DNA from 3 places in the Providencia zhijiangensis genome. Region 2 is predicted to be linked to each of the others. Evidence: predicted binding sites of a transcription regulator. Region 2 holds the regulator's gene; each other region holds the start of a gene.

Region 1 (10,472 bases), 250 kb from region 2:
AACTTCCACACCTAACTCTTTAAAACTTTCCGCTTGAGCAAGCAAATTACCTCGGCCTTCAGCAAGGCGCTTCATTGCTGAAGAATAAGTATGATTTGCTTTCTCTAAACTCGAGCCCAATACTTGCATATCATCGATAAATAAACGCAGCTTATCGTACATTTTAGCGGCTCTATCTGCGATTTCTTGAGCATTTTGCTCTTGCCGTTCATAGCGCCACAAATTATTAATGGTACGCACGGCCACCAGTAAGGTGGATGGGCAAACCAACATGATATTCAGTTTTAATCCTTCATCAAGTAGTTCAGGCGCTTCTTTTAATGCTAATAAATACGCAGGCTCAATCGGAATAAACATGAGCACATAATCTAAAGAGCGAACTCCCGGTAACTGATGGTAGTCTTTGCGACTGAGCATTTTCATATGGTTACGAATGGACGCCACATGCTCCTTGATGCCTTGCTGCTGCTGTTCTGGATCATCGCTATTAAAATAGTGTTCATAAGCCACCAGCGACATTTTCGCATCGACCACCACATCTTTGCCTTCAGGAAGATGGATAATCACATCGGGTTGATAGCGGCTATTAAACCCCGTATTGATGCTTACCTGAGTTTCAAATTCACTGCCTTTTCGCAGCCCTGAAACTTCTAAAATCCGCGTTAAAATCGTTTCCCCCCAGTTCCCTTGGATTTTATTATCTCCTTTTAGGGCTCGGGTTAAATTGACCGCTTCTTTGGTCATTTGGCTATTTAACTGCTGTAATTGGCGAATTTCATAAGTGAGTGTATGGCGCTCTTTGGCTTCTTCACCATAACTTTGCTGTACTTGCTGGCGAAACCCTTCAAGTTGCTCACGAAACGGTGACAGCATCGCCATTAAATTTTTCTGATGTTGTTCGGATGCTCGACGTTCGTTCTGCTCAAAAATACGATTGGCTAAATTTTCGAACTGAGCGGTAAGGCGCTGCTCGCTGTTTTGTAAAATCCGTTGTTTTTCTTCATTGGCGAGTTGAGTCTGCTCAAAGCGGGTCATCACTTCCCGCAGCTCTGCTTCCTGTTCGCGGTTAATATCCCGCTGTGTACGTAGCTCCTGATCGAGCCTGTCACATTCCTCTTTCCACTGCGCTAAATGCACATTTTTTTCATCGCTCGCCGCCAATTGGCGGTATACCTCTTGTAGCTCTCGCTCTTTTCCCGCTATTTTTTGGACAATAGAAAACCAGACCGCTAAACCGCCGACCAAAATGCCGCTCAAGGCGCCAATAATTGCATATAAAAGAGAGGTATCCACGACTCAATCCTTACTTTTTAAAATCTAGAGTAAGGTAATGGGATACTGTATAAGTGTCCAGAGGTAAATCTCCCAACGGCTACTTTTTGCGAGCGGCTTCGCAGCTTATCCCATCCAACTCGCAAACCAACGTAAACCAAGCGCACCAGGGGCTAAAATGCCAAACGCCCAAATCATCGCTGAGGCTAGGTTAGCGACTTGGAAATGTCGCTGCTTCATTTCACAGATCCCCGCAACAAGCGGCACTACCGCCCTCAGTGGCCCGAAAAACCGACCAAAGAAAATACCCCAAACACCCCACTTCTCAAAGAAGCGATGCCCTTTGTCTACCATTTCAGGGTTGCGGGAAATCGGCCACATTTCACGAACTTTATCTTTATAGTGAAAACCAAACCAATAAGAGACCCAATCCCCGAAAAATGCGCCCAATGCAGCGGCTAACCAAATCGGGAAAAAGGCAATCTCACTTTCACCAATTAATGCCCCTAGCCCAAGCAAGATAACGGTCGCAGGGAGCAATAACGATAAGAAAGCGAGGGACTCGCCAAACGCAAGAATGAACACAATAGGGATAGCCCACACTTCGTGAGCGCGAGTGAATTCTGTAATGACCGTGACAATTTCATTAATGCTCAAGGGCGAATTCCTACGGTTTGAGATTAGTATGTTAACTATGAGTAGACTAAGTAACTATTATTCAGCTAATTAACTGTTATTAAGATAAGCAATTATTACGCCGCTAAGTGAATATATTATAGTTCTTGGAAGTAAATAAAGTTGCAACAAAACTGGCGCATTGCAACTTCAATTCCGCAGAGGTTTATTCGAGGAAGTAACTTTGTAATACGCTGCGCTGAGCGTTATCTAATCCAAAGTCTTTTTCTAGCCAGCTATCCACACCGCCATAATTATTTTCTATACTTTTCAATGCAGTTTGTAAAAATTCTTCACGAACAGAAAATACATATTCGAATTTTTTCACCACGTTTTCACTCATGGTCTTGGAGAACTCTTCGAGTAAATGATTACGAAATGGCGCTAACGTCTCGTTCGTTAAAAGGTAATCATCCATTACTGTATTCACATCTGCGCCCAGCGCAAACAGCACGAGAGCCGAGCCAACTCCTGTGCGGTCTTTACCCACAGCACAGTGTTGCACAAGCCCACCTTTTTCTGGCTGCTTCAACATGTTCACTAATTGGTGATAAGCGGCATTATTCAACGGAAGCAACTCATAGAGGCGAAACATAAAAGCTTGAGGATCAAACTGTTCTAGTACTTCTGGGGTGAGTTTATCAAGATTCGCACTCACTTCTTTTGCCAGCGGGTTCGCAGGGGCATGTACATAATGAGCGCCACGCCACACCACATCTGGTTTATCCAAAATTTCAGCTTCATCGCGATAATCGATGATTTGGAAAAGGTTTTGTGACTGTAAGACTTTTTCATCATCTTGGGTTAATCGGTCGAGCGCCCCAGAACGAAATAAAACACCGGGCTTTATTTTTCCGCCATTGGAAAGCTTTTTTCCCCCTAAATCACGAAAGTTAATTCCACCTGTTAAAGGCAGTACAGAGGGGTGAAGGTAAGGTTTGGTTGACATACATTTTCCCTTTTTAGCTCTGTCATTGCTCAAACTAAAAATAAACGAAATCATCAATTACTTGTAATTTGAGTAACTTAAGAGGCTTCTATTAATTGTTTTAAATGACAATAACAGATTCATCGATGAAGGGAATAAGAAAAACGCGAGAAAATAAATTTTGCGCTGATCAATTAGAGATACAAGAATATTTAAGATACATGGGTAGCACGATGATAACTGAACCCGTTTACCGCAAATCCACAACCGAGTGAAGTCAGTAAACGGGTCAGCTAATTAGGATTACAGCAGGCGACGAGCAGCTTCGACAACGATGCTCAGAACATTGCCTTCTGTTTTTTTCAGAAGCGCTTCATTTGGAATTTCTTGCTGAGTACGGTTTACGATAACCCCAGCGACCATACCTGCACGCAGGCCTTGGCTTGCACACATGGTTAACAGCGTTGCAGATTCCATTTCATAGTTCATCACGCCCATGTCTTGCCACTCTTTCATTGAGCCTCTGAAATGGCGCATTACGCGACCTGTGTAGGTGTCGTAACGTTCTTGACCTGGGTAGAAGGTATCGGAAGATGCGGTAATACCGACGTGTACGGTTGCACCCGCTTCTGTTGCCGCAGCATACAGCGCATTAGTACACGTGAAGTCAGCGACGGCTGGGAATTCCAGTGGTGCAAAGTGCTGGCTTGCGCCATCTAAACGAACGGCACCCGTGGTGACAAGCACATCACCCACATTGATGTTTTCTTGGATTGCACCTGTTGTACCAATACGTAAGAAAGTACGGATACCTAACTGAGCCAGTTCTTCAACTGCGATAGAAGTTGATGGTCCACCGATACCCGTTGAGCAGACAATCACAGCTTTGCCATCGAGCTCGCCACGCCATGATGTGAATTCGCGTAATGAAGCCAAATGTACAGGGTTGTCCATCAGACGTGCAATTTTTTCAACACGGTTAGGATCCCCAGGAACAATAGCAACAGTTGCACCCTGTAAGTCACTCTTTTTTAAACCTAAGTGGAAAACGTCAGACATATCAAACTCCTTTACACAATGGCATCATTGAATTAGTACGTTATTGTCAATATAGCGCTTAGCTTTGATTAATTTAGTGACCAATATCTACTTTAATAGAAACGGATACACTTGAATTTCATTAAAACGAGATCATGATCACAAATAAATCATCTTAAGATGAATGTGAATAATGAGATACACCCAGTATAGATGAATGTTTGTGATTATCGAAAGAAAGCGCCCGAATGGGCGCTTTAGATAGGCAGAATATAGAAAATACTACAATATCAACATGCTAGATTTATAGCACGACATCAAGGATCAAGACCCCAACCAACCCGATAGCCCAAGCTATTGTTGTTGGAATAGACCAAACAATCATTTGTTGTTTAACGTCTTTGATCCCCATCATTCTGTTCACCACCCAGTAAAGGCTGTCGTTGAAATAACCGAAGAACAGAGACCCCATTGTTGCTGCCTGAGCTGCAACCAATAAGTTGATATCAGGAATTTGGCTAATGATTGGCGCAGAAATCGATGCTGCGGTAATCATTGCTACCGTTCCAGACCCCTGAATTAAACGCACTAATGTCGCGATAATAAACGGGATTAATACGGGCGTAATCGGTAAATTCGCGACATGCTCCGCAAGAATGGTTCCCGTCCCGCTGTCACGCAATACTGCACCTAATGCTCCACCAGCACCTGTCACAAGCAGGATGATACCCGCCGCTTGTAAACCCTCTTCCATACGGTCGATAACTTCTTCTTTCGATGCTTTTGGCATTAACGTATAGACCGAAATCAGGACACTAATAGATAAGGCGATAATCGGTGCTCCCAAGAATTGGAATGATTGGAAGTACCAATTATCATCCATACCTTGGAATGCGGCTGTTTTCAGTAATAATCCGTTGATAGCATTAATGAAGATCAACAGAATTGGCGTGATAATTGGTAACAATGATAAGAATAAGCTCGGTAATGGTTTGTTGGCTTTTTCTTCCATGTAACGCGCATGTACTTCTTTTAAATCTTCGCTGCCCGTCTCATCTGGCATGAATTCAGGGTATTTAGTTCCCAGCCACTTGGCGTAGAACACAATCCCGATAACGCACGGCACTGCCAGCGTCATACCCGCTAAAATCATGGCACCAACATCAACCCCGAAGATCCCTGCAACACCGAGAGGGCCCGGAGTTGGCGGTACAGTATGGTGGGTAACAACTAATCCCCCCGCCAATGCGACACCAAGGGTTAAAATACTGCGTTTTCCATTCTTCGCTAACGCTTTTGCCAGCGGATACAAAATAACGAATGCAGAGTCGACAAAGATAGGAATACTGACAATATAACCGGTAATTGCCAGCGCCCACTCTTCGCGTTTTTTACCTAACCATTTGATAAAGCTATAGGCTATCTGCTCAGCAGCACCGGACACTTCCAGCACCCTTCCCATCATTACCCCGAGACCGATAACAATACCAATGCTACCGAGGGTCGAACCAAAGCCCTTTGTAATAACGGTGACGGTTTCCGCTGCAGTTAATCCCCCTGATAACCCTGCGATTGCAGCCGCAATCAACATCGCTAACAAGGCGTGAACCCGCGTTCGCAATACTAAAAAGATAAGGACAAATATGGCCACCGCGAGGCCAATAATAGGAATATAGGACATTATTTAATCTCCTATTTCGCACAGCCATGGTGCTTAATGAAGGAACGGATCGCATCGCTAAATGACCCATCAGCTTTAAAGCCTAAATCCAGTGCACGGCGAATATCGAATTTACCCGGCCAGCTTGCCACAATACGGTTGATGGATTCATCCGGTTCAAAGCGAATTAAATCAACTGCTTGTTGACCAGCGACATCACGCAGGGCATCAATCATCTCTTGTACTGTCACGGTGATCCCTGGCAGGTTCACTGTGCGTGAAAGACCAAATTTCTCTGCAGGAATCGAAACCGCATGGATGAAGTTGTTGATTACCGTTTCTGGGCTAGATAACCATAGCGCCAACTCTGGAGACACTGGGCAAACACTCTCAATCCCATTTAGTGGCTCGCGGATAATACCGCTAGCAAAAGAAGATGCCGCTTTATTCGGGACTCCCGGGCGAATACTAATGGTAGGTAAGCGCATCACGCGTCCATCCACATAGCCTTTACGGGAATAGTCGTTCACCATCAATTCACACATGGCTTTTTGAGCGCCATAAGAAGACTGAGGGTTCACAACACACAGGTCGGTGATCACATCCGGTAATTCACCGCCAAAAACCGCAAGGGAGCTGGTGAATAAAAACTTGATGGCAGGGTTTTTAGCGCGAGCGACTTCAAGCAATTGGCGAGTCGCATCGAAGTTCACTTTCATGCCTAAGTTAAAGTCACTTTCAGCATGGCTACTGACGATCGCCGCAAGGTGGAATACCACGTCAGTTTGCGCGTCAATCAGCTTATCTGCTGCTTCTGGCTGGGTTAAATCTAATGCAACGCAACTCACGCGAGAGTCTTCAATAGGCGATGTAGGGCATTGAATATCCGCTAAAACGAGCTGGTCAAATTTTAATCCTTGGTTGTTTTTAAGCAAAGCAGCGGCTAGCTGCTGGCCCAGAAAGCCTGCGCCACCAGTAATAATAACTTTCATTGTCATTCTCCTTGCTATAACCCTGTCGGGCTATGCATCAGTAGGTAAGATGTTTTTTTATGTATTTATTAAATGAAGTTTTATGTTTTTTTCGAGTATCCGTTGCACCACATCAGACGGTAAATGTTGGTCACAAATGATGTCGTGCAATTGATCTAATGGGCAGACACGGAACATACCGTATTTACCGAATTTACTGCTGTCTGAAACCAGTACACACCGACGAGCAACATCCAATAAAGTTTGTTTTATTTGGACCTTTTCCTCATGAGGAGTGGAAACCCCATGTTGCAGATCCCATGAGCTGGTACTAATAAACGCGATGTCTACATTCAGTGTCTGCAACATAGCGGCCGCCGTATTGCCAACACAGGAGTGATTGCGTTTATCAACCTGCCCGCCTGTGTGATACAAGTTCAGTTGTGATTTATTCATCAAGTACTGCATGATGGAAAAATCATTGGTCACGATAGTGAGATTAAAACGCTCACCCAATACACGGGCAATTTCAAAGGTGGTGGTGCCTGCATCGAGGTAAACCACCTGACCATCTTCAACCAGTGAGCTGGCAAATTGACCGATTTCGCGTTTCGTTTGATGATGAAGTCTTGCCTTTTCACTCCACGGAAGCTCTTGGCGTAACGCATCATTTAACCGAACACCACCGCTAATTCCGACAACCTTCCCTTCCTCTTCCAACATGCGAATATCACGTCGAACCGTCATATGAGAGACATTCATTAAACCAACCAAGTCATTGATAGACACAGTTTGGTGCTCATAGACATAGCGATAAATAAAATCACGACGTTCGGAAGGGATCATTCGGTTCTCCTAGGAATTAGCTTGCTTTAGCCAGCCTAAACCGTCTTCGGTGCGTCCTGCTGGGTGGTATTCACATCCCAGCCAGCCTTCATATCCCATTTCATCGAGTTGATTAAAAATCCATGGGTAATTAACTTCACCGCTATCAGGTTCATGGCGAAAAGGTACTGATGCTATCTGAATATGACTAAATTTACCCCAAAGACGCTCAATTGTTTTCAATAAGTCACCTTCCATAATCTGGCAGTGATATAAATCCAATTGAATAAACACGTTTTCGCGATTGATTTCAGGTAACAGCGCTTCAGCCTGCTTTTGGGTCGTTAAGAAATACCCTGGCATATCGCGGGTATTAATCGGCTCGATAAGCACACGAATGCCGTGCTCAGCCATCACGTCCGCAGCATGCTGTATATTCTTAATAAAACACGTTTTTTGCTCTTCAGGCGTGAATTTATCATCCACTTTTCCTGCCATAGCATGCACTTGCTTGCAGCCTAATGCTAAAGCGTATTTCAGGGCGGTTTGTACACCTTGAGCGAACTCGGCTTCACGGCCGGGAATCGACGCCATTCCACGCTCGCCAGCGCCCCAATTTCCCGCAGGCATATTGAATAGAGCTTGAGTAAGTTGATGTTTTTTCAATTCACCCGCAATAACATCCGCATCTTCTTCATAAGGGAAAAGATACTCAACGCCCTTAAACCCAGCTTGAGCGGCACGTTCAAAGCGTTGAATAAACGGAACTTCGTTAAACATCATACTGAGATTTGCTGCAAATTTAGCCATGTCTATCGCCTCATTTCTGTGGATAACGGCTTTCGAGCTCATGAACCTGCTCTTGCGTTAACGTGGTGAAGCCGTGTGGGCGCAATGTAATGTATAGACGTGCGGTATCTTCTAATTCTTCCGCATTGAAAAACGCCTGTCTTAACGTTTTTCCGCCAACAACGGGGCCGTGGTTAGAGAGTAAAATCGCATTATGATTTGGCGCTAATTTTGCGATTTCTTCACCAATACGGTCATCACCCGGTGGTAAATATTCAATCAACGGTAATTTGCCCACACGCATCACGTAATAAGGCGTGATCGGCGGTAAGCAGTTTGCGGTATCTAAATTCGGTAAACAGGACAGTGCCGTTAGCCAAGGTGAATGTAGATGAACCACCGCTTGGCAATCTGAACGCTGCAAATACATTGCCATATGCATGGAAACTTCTTTTGTTGGCTTGTCACCATCAATCCAGTTACCTTGCGCGTCTAGTTTGCTCAGGCGCTCAGGATCTAAATCGCCAAAGCTTGAGTTAGTCGGGGTGACAATAATGCAGCCATCCGGCAGGCGGGCGCTGATATTGCCTGCACCACCGCTGCTGTAGCCGCGATTAAACATCGACTTCGCCCAATCCACTAACTCTTGGCGTAGCGCCTTTTCATTACTCATTAACCATCTCCTGTGCTAACTGGAAGAAATTCTCTTGACCAAAATTGCCTGATTTCAGTGCTAACCAGTTACCGCTCGCTAAGTCTTGTACCCAAGGCACACCCGGCGCGATAGGTGAGCCAATACTTAATTGTTCAGTTCCAAGGCTTTGCACCACTTTTCCAGAGGTTTCTCCGCCCGCGATAATAAAAGTGTTATAACCTTGCTGCTGAAGTAACGTCACTACCTGCCCAAACACATTTTCTACCGCGGTACTCGATAATGCAGCGCCGTATTTTTCCTGCGTTTGCTTCAATAACTCTGGCGGTTGGGTGGCATATAACAAAGGCGCTAACCCTGTGATTTTCTGATCTTTAACCCATTGCGCTAATACAGTTGCATAGTCTGGATTATTGATGCATTCACCCACATCTAGCGCTTTGCTAGGCGCGACTTGCTGATAGTTTTGCACTTGCTTGTTGGTCATTAGCGAGCAGCTTCCCGATAAAATGACCGTTTTTCTCTCTTTCCCCGTCGGCTTAGTGCCGCGGCTTTCCCCTTGCCCCCAGGCCACTTGGCTATCAATATTCGCAAGGGCAGCCCCTAATCCTGACCCGCCCGTTAATAAAGGCAGTGATTGCGAAGCCTGAGCAATAGGCAGTAAATCATCCATCGTGAAACTATCCACAACCGCATAACTAATGCCCTGCTGGCGTAGCTGTTCTAACTGTTCAGTGATAGCGGCACTGCCTTTTTGCACGGTCGCTAGGTTAATCAGCCCCGCTTTACCTGCGGACTGTTTTTCCATGACGCGCATCAGGTTGGCATCGGTCATTGGAGTGACTGGGTGATGCTGCATTCCACTTTCATTGAGCAATTGACCGTTAACAAACAGGTGCCCATGTACCACGGTTCGACCGTTAACAGGCAATGCAGGGCACACTAATGATAATGACGTACCCAGTTGCTTCATCAGCGCATCAGTCACTGGGCCAATGTTGCCTTTCTCGGTTGAATCAAATGTGGAGCAATATTTAAAGAAAATTTGCTGGCACTGCGCCGATTCCTTCAGCCAGCGGCAGGCATTAACCGAGGCACTAATGGCTTCATCCACAGGGCAAGAACGACTTTTCAAGCTCACCACAATGGCATCCACATCTTGAGGGATTGGCGTATTTTCATTCGGCTCATTCAGTAGCTGCACCACTTTCCAGCCGTTTTGTACCATAAAGCCTGCAATATCTGTCGCGCCGGTAAAATCATCAGCAATCACGCCTAATTTCACTGTCATGCCTTTTTCTCCGGTAAAGTAATTCCCTTAAAGGTTTTGATAACGGCACTATCATCCTGTAAGCCAAAACCTTCATTACTGGCTGAGATAAACATTTGATGCGCTGTTGCCGCCAGAGGTAACGGGAAATTCAGCGCTTTTCCGGTTTGCATCACCAAACCGAGATCTTTCACAAAAATATCGACTGACGATTTAGGGGTATAGTCTCCGTCAAGTACATGCTGCATGCGGTTCTCAAACATCCATGAGTTACCAGCCGCATGGGTGACGATGTCATACATCACATCTAAATCGATGCCCGCTTTTGCCGCCAGCGCCATACTTTCCGCAGCAACCGCAATATGCACCCCCGCCAGTAGCTGGTGGATAGT
Region 2 (10,472 bases):
TTGACTGCATGCCCAGCATTATTCCTAATAATAATCCGATACTGCGACGAAAGCCGTAGTTAGCGGCACAAGAGGTCAACAACATGTTATTAGGGCCGGGCGTGACTGCTGCAATGAATAAAAACGTAAAAAGCGAAAAAATTAGCCCCAGAGTCATTTATACTATGTTCCTCAACCTAAATTTGTTTCTAGATTTGTTTACTTGCATCACAGAAAAATAACAGTATGTTATGTGACTCACAAGCGTCCCACTAAATAAAAAATAAGGCCATGTCAGAAAATTTCCACCCAATGAGTTGGGCAAAGAACCCACACCTCCAAACCTTATTGCCAAGGATCTTTCGTCGTACCCCGAAAATTATCCCAACATGGCAGCGATTAGAATTGCCTGATGGTGATTTTATCGATCTTGCTTGGAGTGAAAACCCAGAACAAGCGAGAAAAAAGCCTCGTTTAGTGATTTTTCATGGGTTGGAAGGAAATTTTAAAAGCCCCTATGCCCACGGGATGTTAGAAAGTGCCCAAAAGCAAGGGTGGCTCGGCGTGATCATGCATTTTAGAGGATGCAGCGGTGAACCTAACCGTCAAAAACGTATTTACCATTCTGGTGAAACCAGCGATGCGCGCTATTTTTTACATTGGCTAAAACAGACATGGGGTGATGCCCCCACCGCCGCGGTAGGCTATTCCCTTGGCGGTAATATGCTCGCCTGTTATTTAGCTGAAAATGGTGAGAATGCTGAATTAGATGCCGGCGTCGTTGTCTCGGCCCCATTAATGCTTGAAGCCTGCTCCATGAAAATGGAGAAAGGAATTTCTCAGCTCTATCAACGTTACCTATTAAATGGATTGAAACGTAACGCTACCCGCAAACTGGTGCGCTATCCCGGTTCACTTCCTCTTAATTTGTTGCAGCTTAAACAGTTAAAACGCATTCGTGAATTTGATGATGTGATCACCGCACGTATTCATGGTTTTGATGATGCTGCGGATTATTATCAAAAATGCAGCGCGCTACCTAAGTTATCTCAGATTACTAAGCCAACCCTGATTATTCACGCAAAAGACGACCCGTTTATGGCGCCCGAAGTCGTGCCTGATTTAAGTCATTTACCCGAAAATATTGAATACCAAATGACGGAACATGGTGGACACGTCGGCTTTGTCGGCGGTAGTTTTAGAAAGCCACAAATGTGGTTAGAAACTCGTATTCCTCTGTGGCTAACAGCGTATTTGAATGAGCAAAAATCATGATTATTCCGTGGAAAGACCTCGCTCCTGAAACGCTCGAAAACCTTATCGAGAGTTATGTTTTACGCGAAGGAACCGATTACGGCGTTCACGAAAAAAGCTTGCAGGACAAAGTGAATGATGTGAAACGGCAGTTAGTTTCTGGCGAAATTGTGCTAGTCTGGTCTGAGTTACATGAATCGGTAAATTTCATGCCTAATAACCAGTTTCGCCCGTAGCGCTGTTTCTCAAAAATAGTGGTCATGGCGTAAAACAGGGAGTCCACTATGTCGAAGAAGCATCCGATTATTGCAGTGACGGGTTCGAGTGGCGCAGGAACAACCTCAACGAGCCAAGCTTTTCGTAAAATTTTCCATCAATTAAATATCCGCCCAGCCACCCTTGAGGGGGATAGTTTTCATCGTTATACCCGCCCTGAAATGGATATGGCTATTCGTAAAGCCCGCGAGCAAGGGCGCCATATCAGCTATTTCGGCCCTGAGGCCAACGATTTTTCTCTACTTGAACAGACGCTAATTGACTATGCTAAAACTGGCAGCGGTCAATCTCGAAAATATTTACATACTTACGATGAAGCGGTGCCCTATGGCCTGCAACCTGGCACGTTTACCCCGTGGGAATCGCTACCAGCCAATACCGATGTGCTGTTTTATGAAGGATTACATGGCGGAGTAGTTACCCCAGAGCACGATGTTGCACAACATGTTGATTTGCTTGTGGGTGTAGTGCCAATTGTTAACCTTGAATGGATCCAAAAACTCATCCGCGATACCACCGAGCGAGGACATTCCCGTGAAGCGGTGATGGATTCCGTTGTACGTTCGATGGGGGATTATATTAACTATATTACGCCGCAGTTTTCTCGTACCCATATTAACTTCCAACGAGTTCCTACCGTTGACACCTCTAACCCTTTCTCTGCCAAAGCAATACCTTCACAGGACGAAAGTTTTATCGTTATTCGCTTTAGAGGATTAGAGCAGATCGATTTCCCTTATTTATTATCCATGTTAAATGGCTCGTTTATTTCAGCGATGAATACCATTGTGGTACCCGGTGGGAAATTAGGACTCGCGATGGAACTTATTATGATGCCATTAGTGGAAAAATTAATGAAACAGCGAAATGGGTAGTTTGAGATTCTCATTAAAGAGATAAATAACAAGATGCTTATCTTAATTATCGATAAGCATCTTAATAGCAAGAAAACAATTACAGCGTTTTAATTTCGAAGCTATGAGTCACGTTAACCGTTTTCTCTAACATGATAGCAACGGAACAATATTTTTCTGCAGAAAGTTGAACCGCACGCTCCACCACTTTGTCCGTTAATTCACGTCCCGTCACAATAAAGTGCAGGTTGATGTCCGTAAAATAGCGCGGAGCTTCTTCACGACGCTGCGAAGTTAATTTTACTTCACAATCAACAATATCCTGACGACCTTTTTGCAGAATAGAAACCACATCAATCGCACTGCATCCGCCTGCTGCCATTAGAACCATTTCCATCGGACTCGGTGCTTTATCTCCAGCATTGCCATCCATCATAACTTGATGACCCGATGCCGACTCACCTAAAAAAGAGAGCCCTTCAACCCACTTTACGCGTGCTTCCATTTTTATTCCTCTCGAAAATAGTGATATTTATCGTCACATTGTTCCATATATCTAGACAATGTTATATCAGCATTATTAGGCTGAAGCGATACAGGGGAGACTTTCTACATTGGATATGATACAAACAATGGTTAGTTGATAGGATTAAGATCAATACTCAACGATTTAATTGATTATATTATACAATTGATATTAATTTGCATTGGCCTAGGGCGATATTAATAATAGGCATCAATGTGACTTAATATGCTAAGCTTGACACTTTAAAGTCAGCCTTTCCCTACTTTTCGAAAGGTTGCAATAACATACAGAGGATAACGCTAATGGTTCTCGGCAAGCCACAAACAGACCCTACTCTTGAATGGTTTTTGTCACACTGCCATATTCATAAGTATCCATCCAAGAGCACTCTGATCCATCAGGGTGAAAAAGCAGAAACCCTTTACTACATTGTTAAAGGCTCAGTGGCTGTTTTAATCAAAGATGAAGAAGGCAAGGAAATGATTCTCTCTTATTTAAATCAGGGAGATTTCATTGGCGAACTTGGGTTATTTGAAGAAGGGCAAGAACGTACTGCGTGGGTTCGCGCGAAAGTTGCTTGCGAAGTCGCGGAAATTTCTTACAAAAAATTCCGTCAGCTGATTCAAGTCAATCCAGATATCCTGATGCGCCTTTCCGCGCAAATGGCAAGTCGTTTGCAAACCACGTCCGAAAAAGTGGGTAACCTTGCATTCTTAGATGTTACTGGTCGTATTGCTCAAACATTATTGAATTTAGCTAAACAACCTGATGCAATGACTCACCCAGACGGTATGCAAATCAAAATTACTCGTCAGGAAATCGGTCAAATCGTAGGTTGTTCTCGCGAAACTGTCGGTCGTATTTTAAAGATGCTGGAAGATCAAAACTTAATCTCCGCACACGGCAAAACGATTGTTGTTTACGGCACTCGCTGATTCACCTTTCAGCCTCACCCTTCTTGGTGAGGCTTCGATATTGAAATAGCTTTATACTTTACGTACAAAGCTATTTTTCTTACTTAGGATCCTTTATTTCCCCCTCTCATCTATATACTCTCATTGATGAGTATCGTTTCTTTATATAATTATAGTTAATTGTCAAACTAATATAGTGGTAACTAAACCATTATTAAGAGTTGACAACACGATGATTAAAAATATCAATCCAAGAAGCGAAAGTATCATTAATATCAATGATAATAAAACCATAACCACTTCATCATTATCTAATCAAATAAAAAAAGCCATTAATATTGGTTCATGCATACCCGATAATAATCACCTATCTAATTTACATTATCAAAAAAAGCATTTCGCCGTATTGACTTGTCATTTTGAGCCAAGTGAACAAAAAGAAATTAATCTAATTAAATACTCGCCTCCAGTAGAGAAAATAACACTTCCCTATAAATACCATGAGGCTATTGAAGCTAATGGCCATTTTTTAATTCTTAAATCCCCACGTATTTTCAACCATTCCGTCTCAATAAAAAATGAGCCAATTATTAATGAAAAACAGGATACTGAACTAATGCTAATTGATAAAACAAGTGCTACAGAAACTAACGTTTTTAAAGAATTTAATTTAAAACGTTCATCAAACCGATTCTCAAATTTGATTTTAGAAATAAAATCGACTCATGAAAAAGGTATTCGTTATTTAAAAAGTATATTTAATAAAAATAAGAATGAAAAATTTTGTGTTACTTTTAAAAAGGGAATTGAGATCCCAATAAAACATGAAAAAACAAGATCAAGTGAAGTAATCACTTATCAGAACACTGCATCGACTCAGAAGATTGAGAACAACCTTAGCACTCTAAAATCATCACAAGCTAAATTAGCTGAACAGCTAAAAAAAATAGAGACAGACAAAGAGAATGAAATAAAAGCAGGTGAAGAGAGAATAAGAAAAGAAGCTGAATCAAGTATGATACAGAAAGCTTCTATTTCGAAAATAAAAGATGAGAATAAAGCAAAGAGCAGTGATACCGAATTTGAGTTCAATGAGGAATTAGAGTGGAATGATGATACCAATCATATTCAAGATAGTTTACAAAAAAGAATCACCGACCGTCTTGTTAGCTTAGCAATTCCATCAACTCGTCAGCTCGATAAATTACTTGTCGATGAGACTGACATGAAGTCAATAAATCGGCACTTAGAAAATATGGATTCACTGAACAAGATAGAAAATCAGCTATATTCTAGCAATGAAAGCTTAAATTCTAACTCATCAAGCCATTATTCAAATAATTCTAGTGACTCTGGATATTTATCAGAAAACACAAAAGCACAGAAAAAAATAGAAACAGGCTCCACTAAACTGAAAGATAATAACTCGAACCATGCCACGCATAATAAAAATGATAAAGTATTACCTAGAAGAAATATAAAAGTAAAACCAACCGTGAGAACATATCAATTTAATGGGGAAATATACCAAACTAAAACATCAATGCTAAGAGCTAAACATAATAGTAAAAAATATCAGTTTCCACTAAATGGAAACTCACCAGAAATAGCATCAAATCAAGGAAAACCCGATACTAGAAAATTAGATGCGCTGTTGAAAAAAACGCAAGAAACCCTTCATAGTCTAAATAGTCTAAATAGTCTAAGCGAGCAAATATCCAAAGAAGAAGTACATTCTGCGCAGATTAAAACAAAATTAGCTAAGCTTAATAACAAGTAACAACTTGAATAATAGTTCAGTGACAGAGGCAAATTTGCCTCTGTCACTATAAAAAGACAATTAAACCAGCAGTTTGCTAATTGCAGTTTCCAATTTCGCCATCCCGCTATTAATTTCATTTTCAGAAATAATCAGCGATGGAGTAAAGCGTAATACATTCGTGCCCGCATTAAGCATCATCAGCCCTTCTGCAGCACAAGCTTGTAGAATATCTTTTGAGCGATTCAGCAATTTGCCATTCAGCTCTGCACCGATTAATAAGCCCATTCCGCGAATTTCAGCGAAAATTCCATATTGGTCATTGAGCTTGTTTAAATGAGCGACAAATAACTCACGACGTTTAGCAACACCATCAAGGACTTCATCGGTATTGATAATATCGAAAGCAGCATTGCCTACCGCACATGCCAATGGATTGCCCCCGTAGGTGGTTCCGTGAGATCCTACCTCCATTGTTTTCGCAATTTCAGCAGTTGTGATCATCGCACTGATAGGGAAACCGCCTCCGAGCGCTTTTGCAGTGGTTAAAATATCGGGAGTGACATCGTAGTGCATATAAGAGAACAATTTCCCCGTACGCCCCATTCCACTTTGCACTTCATCAAAAATAAGTAATGCATTATTTTCATCGCAAAGTTTACGAACTCCTTGCAGAAATTCTGATGTTGCTGGGGTTACCCCGCCTTCCCCTTGAACTGGCTCCAAAACCACTGCACAGGTATTTTCATCGATCACGGCTTTAACGGCATCAAGGTCATTAAAAGGCACATGAATAATATCCGCAGGTTTTGGGCCGAATCCATCGGCATATTTCGCTTGTCCGCCAACTGAGACAGTAAATAATGTTCTGCCGTGGAATGCTTGCTTGAATGCAATGATCTTCGTTTTATACGGGCTATACTTGGTGATGGCATAACGACGCGCTAGCTTGAATGCGGCTTCATTCGCTTCAGACCCTGAGTTCACAAAGAATGCACGATCCGCAAACGTTGCTTTCGTTAATTTTTGGGCCAGTGTTAACGCCTGTTCATTGGTAAAAACATTGCTCACATGCCAAAGTTTTTCGCTTTGTTCACGTACAGCCGCAACGAGGCTTGGATGGCAATGACCTAGCGCTAAAACCGCGATCCCGCCTGCGAAATCAATATATTCTTTACCTTGCTGATCCCAAACGCGGCTGCCTTCGCCTTTAACTGGAATAAATTCAGCTGGCGAAAAAATAGGTAACATGACCTGATCAAAAGTCTGCCGATTGACTGCGTGTTGTTCTGACATACCCCTCACCTGCTCTTTATCGAATGCTTAAGTGAAAATATAAGCATCAAATATGAATAAAAAATCAATAAAGAGCAATAGGGAAGGGTAAAATATGCATAATTAATTTTGCTATTCGCGAAAATCAACCACTAATACTTGAGAAAATTACTCAACAGCTCATGACCTTGTTCGCTGAGAATACTTTCAGGGTGGAATTGGACCCCTTCAATGGGCAGGGTTTTATGGCGGATCCCCATAATTTCATCGATATCCCCATTATTCAGTGACCACGCGGAGACATCAAAAGAGGCGGGTAGCGTTTCTGCTGCAATCACTAAAGAGTGATAGCGAGTCACGGTTAAAGGTCGATTAAGCCCTTTAAATACCCCTTGATGGTTATGATGGATAGATGATGTTTTTCCGTGCATCACTTCACGCGCTTTTACAACAGACGCGCCAAATGCTTGCCCGATAGCTTGATGCCCTAGGCAGATACCCAAAATAGGTAATTTTCCGGCGAAATATTTTATCGCTTCCAACGAAATTCCCGCCTCATCAGGCGTGCAAGGACCCGGTGAAATGACCAAATGGGTTGGAGCCAGTTGTTCAATTTCTTCAATGGTAATTTCGTCATTACGTTTCACCAGCACTTCCGCCCCTAGTTCGCAGAAATATTGGTATAAGTTGTATGTAAATGAATCGTAATTATCAATAAGTAAAAGCATAGTAGCCTATCCGACTGATTTTTATCATTATAAGTTTTTTTGTTTATGCATAATTCGTGGTGGTTAGCAATTAGAACGCGTCCCAAAAACCATAAATTATCACAAAGGGCGGCTATCATAGCACAGCCAAGACAGGAAAATAGCCTATTTACGTCAAGTAACCCACTTTCAGTACAAAATTTCCATATAAAAATCATGGGATTATATTCACAAGAATATAACAACATTCAAAATTTGATAATAAATACTTTAAATACAATGGAGTAAAATAGAAACAATCATACTAATAAAAAAACAATCAAACGCATGAGTGATGATGAAATAGAAGTGAGTTGGGATGACCTATAATGGAAATAATTTAAGAAAAAATGCAAAGAAAGGCTTTATGATAAGAGGATGATTAACAAGAATCACCCTCTCTATTAGACGATATTACAGCAAACAGTATTAAGGCTTTTTAATCACTTCCGCAGAAATAATCGTAATAGGTTCAACAGGAACATTTTGATATGGACCGACGTTCTCTGTTTTCACTTTAGAAATTTTGTCTGCAACATCCATTCCTTTAACGACTTTACCAAATACGGCATAGCCGAAATCACGTTGGCCGTGATCTAAAAACGCATTATCAGCAACATTAATAAAGAATTGGCTGGTTGCACTGTCTTTATTTGCGCTACGAGCCATTGAAATAGTGCCACGTAAATTACGTAAACCATTATCAGCTTCGTTAGCGATTGGTGCACGAGTTTGTTTTTGCTGCAATTCTTTATTAAAGCCGCCGCCTTGGATCATGAATCCAGGAATAACACGATGGAAGGTTGTTCCGTTGTAATAGCCTTCATTAACATATTGCAGGAAGTTTTCAGTACTAACAGGGGCTTTTTTACTATTGAGTTCTAATTCAATATTACCTGCAGAGGTGACTAATTTGACGTAAGTTTCACCCGCGGCTAATGCAAGAGAAGTTGTGCTCATTGCACAGATTGCCAATAATGGCACAAAAATTCGTTTCAACATTCAAGATCCCTTTTGTTAATACCCAAAAACATATTAATGCCCAATTCTAGAGCGAAGCGGGGGTAATTGCTAAAGATTTACCTATATTTACGCCAAATAGTTAAATTTCGCTGAATTAAATTAATTGTAGAGCAACTTAATGAAAAAGCCTTCGCATAATGTCATTCTCAAATAGATATCACACCAAATATCCCCCTTTTGTTGTTTGTATGCTATTCAGTCGCTATAATCCCCCAGCCTTTTGAGGCTACTCAGGGAGAACCACCAATGGCAATTAAAAACCACAACTACCACATGACAAAATTTGTCATCAGTGCCCCCGATATCCGTCATCTACCAAAAGATACGGGCATTGAGGTGGCGTTTGCTGGCCGATCTAACGCGGGCAAATCCAGTGCATTAAATGCATTAACACAGCAAAAAAGCTTAGCGCGAACCAGTAAAACACCGGGAAGAACTCAGCTTATCAACCTATTTGAAGTTGAAGAGGGCATTCGCCTAGTTGACCTTCCGGGCTACGGTTATGCCGAAGTACCTGAAGAGATGAAGCGCAAATGGCAGCAAGCTCTCGGTGAATATTTACAGAAAAGAGAATGTATCAAAGGGTTAGTGATTTTGATGGATATCCGTCATCCATTAAAAGACCTCGATATGCAGATGATCGAATGGTCAGTCGCCATGAGCATTCCTGTTCTTGTTCTACTGACCAAAGCGGATAAGCTCGCTTCAGGCGCAAGAAAGAAACAGTTAATGGAAGTTCGCCAAGCATTAGCGCCGTTATCAGCGGAAGGCGATATTGAAGTGGAATATTTCTCTGCACTGAAAAAAATGGGTATCGATAAATTACGTATCAAACTCGACAGTTGGTACAGTAACGCCGCAGAATAATCTTTTCATTCCTTGTACGCCAATCGCGGCGTACAACGGTCTATGCCGTTAGCGCATCAGAATTTATGCAAAAAAAATGCTCCAGTCAAAAACTTGACTGGAGCAGCTAATATTCAGCTAAATCCGATTACGTGAAGTAAAAGGTCTGAAAGATAGAACATCTTACCTCTGTACCCTACGTCTGATAATGTACTTTATTTTCCGCTCGAAAAAAAGGCTTTTTGTAGTTTTTTTTCAAAGCTTACTACGATTCAGCCCTTTAAATTGCCTAATAATTCGCTAAAAACGTATTTTTACTACATATTTATGAGATCTAAGTCGCATAATAACAACCTTATCCAGCCCAACGATATATTTAAAATTCAGTGTTTTACCCATGAATTATGTGCAATTTAAAGGGAATAAAACGCCTCCAATTTACTGCGTAAATACCACTATAAAAAATATTCTAAACATAAAAAAACACCCCAAACATTGTCGCCAATCTCTGGGGTGCCTTACATTATCTTTTACTTAGCTTTTGCTCTTATCTTTTTCTTTTAGGTTTTACTAAGAGTTTTTTCTCTTTTATCTCTTACCCAACCAATACTCTAAATAGTTCGCGGCTGTAGGTAGGCGGCAAATGAGGATATCCCTAGGAGCATACACAAGTATGTGACTAGGGTAGCTGAGAGCAGCCAACACCCCTACAGCCCGAAATATGACGAGTAGACGAGTATTAATGGGCTTCGTCCCAGTTAATGCCGACACCCACCTCCACCTTCAGAGGAACATCTAGCGTCATACTCTGCTCCATCAGCGCCTGAACCTTCGCTTTCACCTTCTCTAACTCGGACTCTTTGACTTCAAACACCAGTTCATCGTGCACCTGCATCAGCATATCCGCATCTGGTTTTTCAGTTTCGAGCCAGCTATCTACCGCTATCATCGCTTTTTTGATGATGTCGGCTGCGGTACCTTGCATTGGGGCGTTGATCGCTTCGCGTTCTGCCGCTTTAC
Region 3 (10,472 bases), 300 kb from region 2:
GAAATATCATTATTCGCTGATTTAAGATCAATGGCTTCAACAACTGAATGACAGCTTTTAATGATTTTTTTTCGGCATACCATTTCATTGATTGAATCAAGCTTATTTTGAACAGATGAAATAAAGCATCCAATCTTTGAATTCAATGCACTCTTGAACCCATATTTTTGCTGAACATTACAATTTAAGTCATTCTTTAGGAATATATTATTGTTCTTTTCAACTGAACTAGTTTTAATAATAGGCATACTCGCTTCCTTAATTTAAATTAAATAAAAAATAATAATATATTCTTCAATTTATCTACGATATCAAATATCGCCATTTATATATTTACAATATGAAGATTGATATTCTCCATATAAATCTATGGAGATAAGCTATTTACTTCGTTGACATACATTGCTTTTAATGTGATTAATATTCTTCTAAAAAACGATAATAAAAGGAAAATTTTGTGAACAACGTAATAATACGTAGAGCTACCTTGGACGATGTCCACGCTATCACACAAATGCACGCTGATTACTCCGCTTATGCCAATACTTTGCAGCTGCCCTATCCCACAAAGAAAACGTGGGAAGCCAGACTGGGAGCCAATGACCCGCTGGTGACTCAATTTGTCGCCACACTTGATAATGTCGTGGTTGGGCTACTTGTCGTGCATCAACCTGCACAAATACGCCGCCGACATGTGGCGAGTTTCGGTATTACAGTGAATCAGGCTTATCAAGGCAAAGGAATTGGTTCGAAATTAATGCAAGTTATGGTGGATTACTGCGACAATTGGCTAAATGTTCATCGCATTGAATTAGAAGTCTTTGCCGCTAATGGTAGCGGCTTAGGTCTATATGAAAAATTTGGCTTCAAGCAAGAGGGGATTTTGCGCGATTATGCTTTTCGTGATGGTGAGTATGTGGACGCGATTGTGATGAGCCGAATTAAATCGAAAATTTAAGCAGATTTATAAATCAAAAATGCCACTCGAAAGTGGCATTTTTATATTCAAACTAGGGTTCTAATCAACGATTATTTATCGCCTAACAGAACTGAATCCAGTGCGATTTCAATCATTTCATTGAACGTGGTTTGACGCTCTTCTGACGTGGTTTGTTCGCCAGTTTTGATATGATCAGAAACAGTACAGATAGTCAGTGCACGAGCACCAAACTCAGCAGCAACACCGTAGATACCTGCAGCTTCCATTTCCACACCGAGGATGCCGTATTTTTCCATCACTTTAAACATGTCTGGATCTGGAGAATAGAACAGATCCGCAGAGAACAGGTTACCAACACGAACGTTTACGTTACGTGCTTTTGCAGCTTCAACTGCGTTATGCACTAAGTCATAATCTGCAATTGCTGCAAAGTCATGGTCTTTAAAACGCTGACGGTTCACTTTAGAGTCTGTACATGCGCCCATACCGATAACTACGTCACGCAGTTTCACGTCATCCATTACTGCACCACATGAACCAACACGGATCAGCGTTTTAACGCCAAAATCAGTGATCAGCTCTTTTGCATAGATGGAGCATGAAGGAATACCCATTCCATGACCCATAACGGAAATTTTACGACCTTTATAAGTTCCTGTGAAACCTAACATACCGCGTACGTTATTCACTTGGCGAACATCTTGAAGGAAAGTTTCTGCAATGTACTTCGCGCGCAGTGGATCACCCGGCATCAGTACGACGTCTGCGAAATCACCCATTTCTGCATTAATATGTGGAGTAGCCATTTGTATTCCCTTTTAATCATTAAAATTGTGCACAATAAATAAGGCAGTTTCCTGCCTTATTTTCAAATCACCTTGTCGCAAGCTTAAAACATCGGCTTACCGTATTCCATTGGTGATAAATCAAAATAATTCGCGACTGTCTGGCCAATATCCGCGAACGTTTCACGGTGACCTAAAGAACCTGGTTTAACTTTTGGTCCGTACACCAGCACTGGGATATGCTCACGAGTGTGGTCTGTACCCGGCCAAGTTGGGTCGCAACCGTGGTCAGCGGTTAAGATCAGAATGTCATCTTCTTTAACCAGTTTCAGCATTTCAGGCAAGCGGCTATCGAATAACTCTAATGCAGCGGCATAACCGGCAACATCACGACGGTGACCGTATGCTGAGTCAAAATCGACAAAGTTAGTGAAAACGATAGTGTCGTCACCCGCAATTTTCATCTCTTCTAAGGTTGCGTCAAACAGCGCGTTGATGCCCGTTGCTTTGATTTTTTTGGTAATACCAACGTGAGCGTAAATATCGGCAATCTTACCGATAGACACCACTTCACCTTGTTTTTCTTCCACTAATTTTTGCAGTACGGTTGGCGCTGGTGGCTCAACCGCTAAGTCATGGCGGTTACCCGTACGCTCAAAGTTACCCGCTTTGTCGCCAACAAATGGACGCGCAATCACACGGCCGATGTTGTAACCGCCTTTGGTTAACTCTTCACGGGCAATTTCACACAGCTCATACAATTTGTCTAAGCCGTAAGTCTCTTCATGGCACGCGATTTGGAATACAGAGTCCGCAGAGGTGTAGAAAATTGGTTTGCCCGTTTTCATGTGCTCTTCACCCAGTTGGTCCAGAATGACCGTACCCGATGAATGGCAGTTACCTAAGTAACCCGGTAAGTTGGCTTTTTCTACCAGTGTATCCAGCAATTCTTGTGGGAAACTGTTTTCGTGTTTTTCGAAATAGCCCCAATCGAATAGAACAGGAACGCCCGCAATTTCCCAGTGACCAGACGGCGTGTCTTTACCTGAAGATAACTCGCTCGCGTAACCATATGCACCGATAATTTCTGCATTTGGATCCAGACCAGCAGGGAATTTTCCGCTTGATTCTTCTCCTGCTTTTCCTAAACCTAATTTTGTTAAGTTAGGCAGGTGTAATGGACCTTTACGGCCTTTGTCTGCTTCCCCACGAGCACAAGCGTCTGCGATATGACCCAGAGTGTTCGAACCTTCGTCGCCGAATTTGTGGGCATCACCTGCAGCGCCGATCCCGAAGGAATCCAGTACCATGATAAATGTGCGTTTCATATTTATTCTCCTGCGATACAGCTTATCTGTTCATCGCGTCATCTAACCCGCACCCTTCTGTGAAAAATGCGGATATCGGTTTATTCACTAATTTGACGATAGACCATTGGTGTCGCTTCTGGGGCTTTATCCCCAATAATCATAGCAGCGCGAACTTCTTTCGCCGCCTCTTCCCATGATTTTTCGCTATTGGCATGAATGATCGCAAGTGGAGTTTGGGTATCAACTTTGCTACCTAATGCTGCGATATCACTTAAACCAACACTGTAATCGATAGGATCAGTAGCTTTACGACGACCACCCCCTAACGTTACCACAGACATACCCAGTGCTCGTGTGTCCATTTGTGTGATAATGCCCGCTTGAGGTGCGTAAACGGCTTTGCTGAGGACGGCAGTTGGCAGATATTTGCTGTAATTTTCAACAAAATCTTTCGGCCCTTTTTGTGCAGCGACCATACGACCAAACACTTCAGCCGCTTTACCGTTATCCAGCACCGCTTGTAATTTCTGACGCGCATCGTCACGATCCGAAGCCAATTTACCTGAAACAAGCATTTCCACACACAGCGCCATGGTGACTTCGAACAAACGTGGGTTACGGTATTCGCCCGTCAGGAACTGTACAGCTTCACGAACTTCAACAGCATTACCTGCACTGGATGCCAGTACTTCGTTCATATCAGTTAACAGCGCGGTAGTATTGCAGCCTGCACCATTGGCAACTTGCACGATGGACTCAGCCAGTTGCTCTGATTTTTCGTAGGTTGGCATAAATGCGCCTGAACCCACTTTAACGTCCATCACTAACGCATCTAACCCTTCGGCTAATTTTTTACCTAAGATAGAAGCGGTGATAAGCGGAATAGAATCCACGGTTGCCGTGATATCACGAGTCGCATAGAAACGCTTGTCAGCCGGCGCTAGTGAGTTGGTTTGACCAATAATCGCCACGCCGACATTTTTGATAATGTCGCGGAAACGTTCATCATCAGGGAAAATATCAAACCCAGGGATAGCTTCGAGCTTATCAAGGGTTCCACCGGTGTGACCTAAGCCGCGACCGGAAATCATCGGAACATAACCACCACATGCAGCAACCATAGGCCCTAACATGAGTGAAGTCACATCCCCCACACCGCCTGTGGAGTGTTTATCCACGAGTGGACCATTAAGATTCAGTGATTTCCAATTTAATACGGTACCTGAATCACGCATCGCTAGCGTTAGTGCAACACGTTCAGGGGTTGTCATATCATTGAAATAGATGGTCATTGCTAAGGCTGCAATCTGACCTTCAGAAACCGTGTTATCACGCACACCATTGATGAAGAAACGGATTTCTTCTTCGCTTAATGGTTTGCCGTCACGTTTTTTACGAATAATTTCTTGAGCGAGAAACACAATAGGCTCCTTAATTCACATCGAATTCTTCGGCTAAATAGTCACGGCTGTTGCCCAAGTCAGATTGGGCAACAGTCTGATGTCACTAATAATTGCGATTATTAATAGCTGCTGGAGGATTTTTTAACGTCAAATCCCAGCGTATTTAATAAATTCGCTAATAAGCTAGATGCACCAAAACGGAAATGGCGAGCATCAGCCCAGTTATCGCCTAAGATTTTGCTTGCTAAGGCTAAATATTGTGCTGCTTCTTCAGCGGTACGAACGCCGCCAGCAGGTTTGAAACCAACACTTTTCGCAACGCCCATATCATGGATGACTTGCATCATGATTTCTGCGCTTTCTAAAGTGGCATTCACTGGCACTTTACCCGTGGATGTCTTAATAAAATCAGCACCTGCATTGATTGAGATTTCAGACGCTTTACGGATTAATGCGGCATCTTTTAGTTCGCCAGTTTCAATGATCACTTTCAGTAATACATTTGCAGCCGCGCAAGCATCTTTACATGCTTTCACTAAATCGAAACCGATTTTTTCATTACCCGCCATCAGTGCACGGTATGGGAATACAACGTCAACTTCATCCGCACCATAAGCAATGGCAGCTTTAGTTTCAGCTAAAGCAATCTCAATATCATCATTACCATGTGGGAAGTTGGTGACGGTCGCAATGCGGATATCTGGCGTTCCTTGGTCACGTAAGGTTTTACGTGCAATAGGAATAAAACGAGGATAAATACAGATAGCAGCGGTATGACCTGCTGGGCTTTTTGCCTGATGACATAAGGCGATCACTTTTGCGTCAGTGTCGTCGTCATTTAACGTGGTTAAATCCATCAGGGTCAGTGCGCGTTGCGCTGCTGCTTTTAAATCAGTCATATAACTCTCCAACGATGTTAATTCTTTCAGAACGATACGTTCTTTGTTGGCGAGCGGGCTTGTTCCATAAAGATGCTAGTTAGGTTTTCCAAACTCAGCAGCTGAGATCCATCTCACCGCACGATGCCCTAGAGCCAGTTGACTCTATGAACTATCAGTTCCGTGGCAACTTACTGTTACCTATTTGACCACGTAACTGGGGTATTTTATGCGCTACAAATCACATTTATCGACTGAACGTTACATTATTAAATATATATTCGTGAACGATATCACAATTCCACAAGCAATTGCTCACTCTTTATCAGCCATTATACAGGCTGCAACCTTCTCGTCTTAAATTGATTACGTTAAGAATAGTTGAAAAAGTAAAAGTTACGATAAAAACCAGAAAAAGAATATCGCAGAAGAAAATGACAGCGGAAAGACAAATCGCCTTTCCGCTGCAAACAGGGGGATTACATTGCGGTCATTGCGGCTAATGTTAAGAAGAAGCCAGCAATCGTTGCACTCATTAAGTTAGAGAGTGTACCTGCCATAACGGCTTTCATACCTAAACGAGCTACATCACTACGGCGATTTGGTGCCATTCCACCTAAGCCACCCAGCAAAATTGCCACAGAAGATAAGTTCGCGAAACCACACAGTGCGAAGGAAATAATCGCTTTAGTATGATCAGACAGAACTTGTTTGCCCGCCGCAATCACATCCGCATCTGCTTTCATATATTCACCGAAGTTCATGAAAGCAACGAATTCGTTCACAACCACTTTTTGCCCAATGAAAGAACCGGCAATTGTTGCTTCGCTCCACGGCACACCAATCAGGTATGCGATTGGGGCAAATACCCAACCTAGTAATAATTCAAGGGATAATTGCGGATAGTCAAACCAGCCACCCACACCACTTAAAATACCGTTAATTAACGCAATTAATGCGATGAATGCCAGTAACATTGCACCTACGTTCAGAGCCAGTTGCATACCGGATGCTGCGCCAGATGCGGCTGCATCGATAATGTTAGCTGGGCGATCTTCTTCTGCCACTAAATCTTTAGCATCCACATTATCTTTAGCAACTTCAGTTTCAGGAACCATTAGCTTAGCAAATAGTAATCCACCCGGCGCCGCCATGAAGGATGCCGCAATCAGATATTCCATTGGAACACCCATTTGCGCATAACCCGCTAATACTGAACCCGCTACAGACGCTAAACCACCACACATGATGGCAAACAGTTCAGAGTTAGTCATGGTAGAAATATAAGGGCGAACAACCAGAGGCGCTTCCGTTTGACCAACGAAAATGTTTGCGGTTGCAGACAGTGATTCGGTTCTTGAAGTTCCCAGTACTTTTTGCAGACCACCACCTAGAATTTTGATGACCAGTTGCATGATGCCGAGGTAATACAGGACGGCAATCAGAGATGAGAAGAAGACGATGATAGGTAATACACGGAAAGCAAAGATAAAACCGCCGCCGCCAAATAATTCAAACATTTTATCGGAAACTAGACCACCGAAGATGAAGCTCATCCCGTCTTGACCGTAACCGATAACTTTAGAAACGCCGTCAGACATGCCTTGTAAAACGCTACGTCCCGCAGGGGAGTAAAGAACGAATGCGCCGATAGCGACTTGGATTAAAAAAGCACCGCCGACTGTACGAAGTCTAATTGCGCGACGATTGCTGGAGAAGAGAACGGCTATCGCAATAAGCACCGCCATCCCAACAATACTCAAAATGAGTTGCATGGAAGTATCCCTGTTCACTTAATTCTAGGTTAATGTATAAAGAAACTCGCAAGATTCCACGAATCTTAGTTCGATGATTATAACCAGTCATCATTAATAACCCCCAACATTCATCACAAATCCAAAGTGCAATAAGTAACATAAATTCAAATATTGTGACGAAAATCACAATAGAGGATCGGTTTCGTCTGGAAAGGCACTAATGCGATAGTCGAAGAGATAAAAAGCTGAATGGATTTACTCGGATAAATACATAAAATACTTAAGAAATAATTATTAATCGGCTAATTATAATCTAAATTAGATTAAATAACGTCCGGCTATTGTTGTAAAGTTGTTGTGCTATTTCATCCGGAGATTCGTGGCGCAGCTCACACAAAGACTGAAATACCCACTGAATACGCTCTGGTCGATTAGGTTCACCTTGAAAACCGGATACAGGCATATCCGGTGCATCTGTTTCAAACACAAGACAACTTAGCGGGAGTTGAGCCATCACTTGGCGAGTTTTATTCGCGCGCTCATAAGTAATTGTCCCTCCGACGCCAATGTAATACCCCAGTTTCACAAAACTTTCGGCTTGAGAAAGGCTGCCAGCAAAACCATGCACTACACCACGTGCAGGGACTTCGTAGCGACGTAACATCGCAACCAATTGGTCATGAGTTTTTCGTGAATGCAAAATAACGGGTAAGTCAAACTGCTTAGCTAACTTCAACTGGCGCTGAAGCAATATTTGTTGCCTTTCAAATTGAGGATCTTCCATATAGAGATCAAGCCCAATCTCCCCTACCGCCACGCATTTCTGGCTTTTTCGCATCAGAAAATCCGTCAATTTTTCAAAATGTGATTCTTGAAACTGGCTTAAATATAGAGGGTGAAATCCCATTGCTGCGTGGAGTTGAGAATACTCATGGGCTAAATTCCAGATGCGCTGAAAGTTATCCTGACTCACCGCAGGAATAATAATATCCGTAATTCCACCTTGCTTCGCGGTTTCTAGGCTTTCTGTAAGTGCCTCACTGAACGGGGGAAAATCAAAATGACAGTGAGTATCGATAAATTGAATATTATCACTCATGAGCAGGATTGCCTTGCAGGGCGCTAGCACTTGCTGCCTCGGCCGTCTTTCCTGCTAATAAAGACTCTCGCAAATCTTCCCTATGCATCAATTCTAATGAATTGGTGTTCTTAGAAAATCGACTGAAATCAGCATCATTACTCGCAAACTGTTGAGCTAATGCCGCAATAAAGTAACGCCCACAGCGTCGTCCGACATGGTAATCTTGATTTAAGGCACTAATTTTACTGCCTAAAGCACTGCTTTTCAGTGGTGTCGGTGGGTATATTTCAAAAATCTGCACGCCATCGGGTGGATTTTCGATGAATTCCTGCGTTTTTCGATAACTCTTCAAGTGAACTTTTAGCATGGCTGCCATGCGTTGCAGCGCCGAATTATCACCTTCAAGCCAGCGGGTCATGCGTTTTACCCATTCAGGCGTAAAGTACATTTGAGAAGGTACAGTGCGGATCACAACAATTGTATCCGCTCCGCGCCGATAAGCTTCCTCAACAGGAATCGCGGCGCTTATCCCTCCATCGTGGTATCGCACACCGCTATATTCTACGCCAGTTCGATAGAATCCTGGAATGGCGCTGGAAGCACGAATGATATCCAACCAAGAATCCGCATCTGGATGCAAAAATGCAGCGGAAAAATCATCGCTACGACTGGCTCCCATATAGAATTCACGGCCAGAATCTAACAATTCAAGCCCTGCATCCATATTAAGTGGAAACTCTTTCGCCGTCGTGTCAATCAACCAATCAAGGTCAATTAAGTTTCCTCCACGAATAAATCTTAGCGGGTTAAAAAAATTAAGATTCGTGGTATAGCGAGTAATCACTCGGCGGGCATATCCGGCTTGACCACAAATATAAGCAGATAAATTTTGGGCGCCCGCAGACGTCCCTATCATCAAATCAAAAGGGTTAAAGTTTTCTATCAGAAATTCATCCAATACACCGGCCGTAAAAATACCACGCTGACCGCCACCTTCGCAGATAAGGGCAGTTTTTCTTCCGTTAATTTCATCAGAAAACGCGAGTGGCTCAATCGTGCCTAAAGTGACTGGAACATGCTTTCCCATAGTAACCCTTTCTCTATATTGACGTGTTTCTAAACAATCTCACAATAAATCAGATTAAAACAAATGATTCTCATTAAACTGTTTTTCTCAGGAAGAGCAAATAGCAAAATGAGCTTTCGGCTGAAAGCTCATTTAAAAGAAATTATTTGTTCGTCAGAACTAAACCATTCTGTACTGATTTTACCCCTTTCGCGGTCGATGCAATCTGCACAACTTGATTTATCTGCTCGCTAGATTTGAGAAAACCAGAGAGGTAAACCACACCTTGAACGGTTTTTACTGACACGCTATTACTTGGGAGCCCACTGGTACCTAAGAGTTTGCTTTTAATATCCGCAGTAATGGAAGAATCATCGATATAGGTATCGGTACTTTTCACACCACTTGAGATGGCATTACCTGTATCTTTGCCTGCTATTTCAACAGTTTTAGCTGCGCTGTCCCAAGTTTCTGAAGCTTGTTTTTTCAAGGCGCTATCAGATGATGAACTACAAGCAAAAAGTGCCCAGCTCAACCCAATGACACCTAAAGAACGTAAAACGGCGATCTTTTTCATTGGAACCTTCCTCTTGGTATGATTAATAAACTAACAATGTCATAGCCTAAGTAAAAAGTAGATAAAAATAAAGTCAAATAACTCATCTTCAAGAGTATGACTCAAGGTAATTTTCACTTTTGAGATAAATAATCTTAATTGGATGATTTAAATAAGAAATTAAGAAATAACTGTCTAATATCTCTCAATGAGAAAAACAGAAAAAGGGTGCCTGTATCATCTAACCCACAATCAGAGAGAAATGTGGGGGATCGCTCCCCCACCAGACTACTCAACGCATAACAGAGTAGCTTGAACCATTGTGTTTCCACTCACCACGTTAACCGAACAGAGTCGGTCTCGCAGCAGCAGTGAAAGACACAACACCGTGGCGCACACGGTCATTAGCCCGATCAGAGCAAACTTGGTCATTCCTCTTGACTCCTGTACAAAAAGGAGACAGAATCCAATTGTTGGGTTGGAGACTGCCTCGAGTTACTGTTAATGGAACTCGGGGCTTTCGTCTTTTTGGTCTCACAACTTATTGTTCACTTAAACCAATTGTTTATTTAAACCAATAATTTGCTTGAACCAAAATGATCCAAGCACCCACCGCCATCATAGCAGCATGCTCATCGCGAAAAAATATCGATTCAATTAGTTATTACATTGAAAATATTGATAATTAATAGGATA

Evidence for each region. The regulator CRP, encoded in region 2, controls carbon source genes, mostly activating them, when cyclic AMP is high. The targets are predictions, from matches to a motif close to ATGTGANNNNNNTCACAT.
Region 1: udp (uridine phosphorylase) is a predicted target of CRP. The motif match lies at 4,061-4,078, and genes of this name have one in related genera.
Region 3: QS795_RS02655 (NupC/NupG family nucleoside CNT transporter) is a predicted target of CRP. The motif match lies at 7,245-7,262, and genes of this name have one in related genera.

The regions. Positions count from the first base shown of each region.
Region 1 is NZ_CP135990.1:545,994-556,465, reverse strand. It holds gene rmuC (DNA recombination protein RmuC) at 1-1,293, opposite strand, end outside; gene QS795_RS02415 (DedA family protein) at 1,399-1,929, opposite strand; gene QS795_RS02410 (tyrosine-protein phosphatase) at 2,114-2,896, opposite strand; gene udp (uridine phosphorylase) at 3,179-3,934, opposite strand; gene QS795_RS02400 (GntP family permease) at 4,218-5,594, opposite strand; gene denD (D-erythronate dehydrogenase) at 5,606-6,565, opposite strand; gene QS795_RS02390 (DeoR/GlpR family DNA-binding transcription regulator) at 6,623-7,390, opposite strand; gene otnI (2-oxo-tetronate isomerase) at 7,400-8,179, opposite strand; gene otnC (3-oxo-tetronate 4-phosphate decarboxylase) at 8,190-8,831, opposite strand; gene otnK (3-oxo-tetronate kinase) at 8,824-10,101, opposite strand; gene ltnD (L-threonate dehydrogenase) at 10,098-10,472, opposite strand, start outside.
Region 2 is NZ_CP135990.1:300,023-310,494, reverse strand. It holds gene QS795_RS01410 (LysE family translocator) at 1-157, opposite strand, end outside; gene QS795_RS01405 (hydrolase) at 271-1,254, shown strand; gene QS795_RS01400 (YheU family protein) at 1,251-1,469, shown strand; gene QS795_RS01395 (phosphoribulokinase) at 1,518-2,384, shown strand; gene QS795_RS01390 (OsmC family protein) at 2,464-2,868, opposite strand; gene crp (cAMP-activated global transcriptional regulator CRP) at 3,192-3,824, shown strand; gene QS795_RS01380 (hypothetical protein) at 4,036-5,583, shown strand; gene QS795_RS01375 (aspartate aminotransferase family protein) at 5,644-6,858, opposite strand; gene QS795_RS01370 (aminodeoxychorismate synthase component II) at 6,990-7,565, opposite strand; gene ppiA (peptidylprolyl isomerase A) at 8,013-8,585, opposite strand; gene yihA (ribosome biogenesis GTP-binding protein YihA/YsxC) at 8,853-9,473, shown strand; gene spfP (small protein SpfP) at 9,587-9,634, opposite strand; gene polA (DNA polymerase I) at 10,192-10,472, opposite strand, start outside.
Region 3 is NZ_CP135990.1:600,973-611,444, reverse strand. It holds gene QS795_RS02685 (hypothetical protein) at 1-248, opposite strand, end outside; gene QS795_RS02680 (GNAT family N-acetyltransferase) at 458-958, shown strand; gene deoD (purine-nucleoside phosphorylase) at 1,030-1,746, opposite strand; gene deoB (phosphopentomutase) at 1,830-3,053, opposite strand; gene deoA (thymidine phosphorylase) at 3,134-4,456, opposite strand; gene deoC (deoxyribose-phosphate aldolase) at 4,558-5,337, opposite strand; gene QS795_RS02655 (NupC/NupG family nucleoside CNT transporter) at 5,796-7,091, opposite strand; gene QS795_RS02650 (TatD family hydrolase) at 7,387-8,172, opposite strand; gene QS795_RS02645 (patatin-like phospholipase family protein) at 8,165-9,241, opposite strand; gene QS795_RS02640 (BON domain-containing protein) at 9,384-9,797, opposite strand; gene QS795_RS02635 (Hok/Gef family protein) at 10,065-10,208, opposite strand.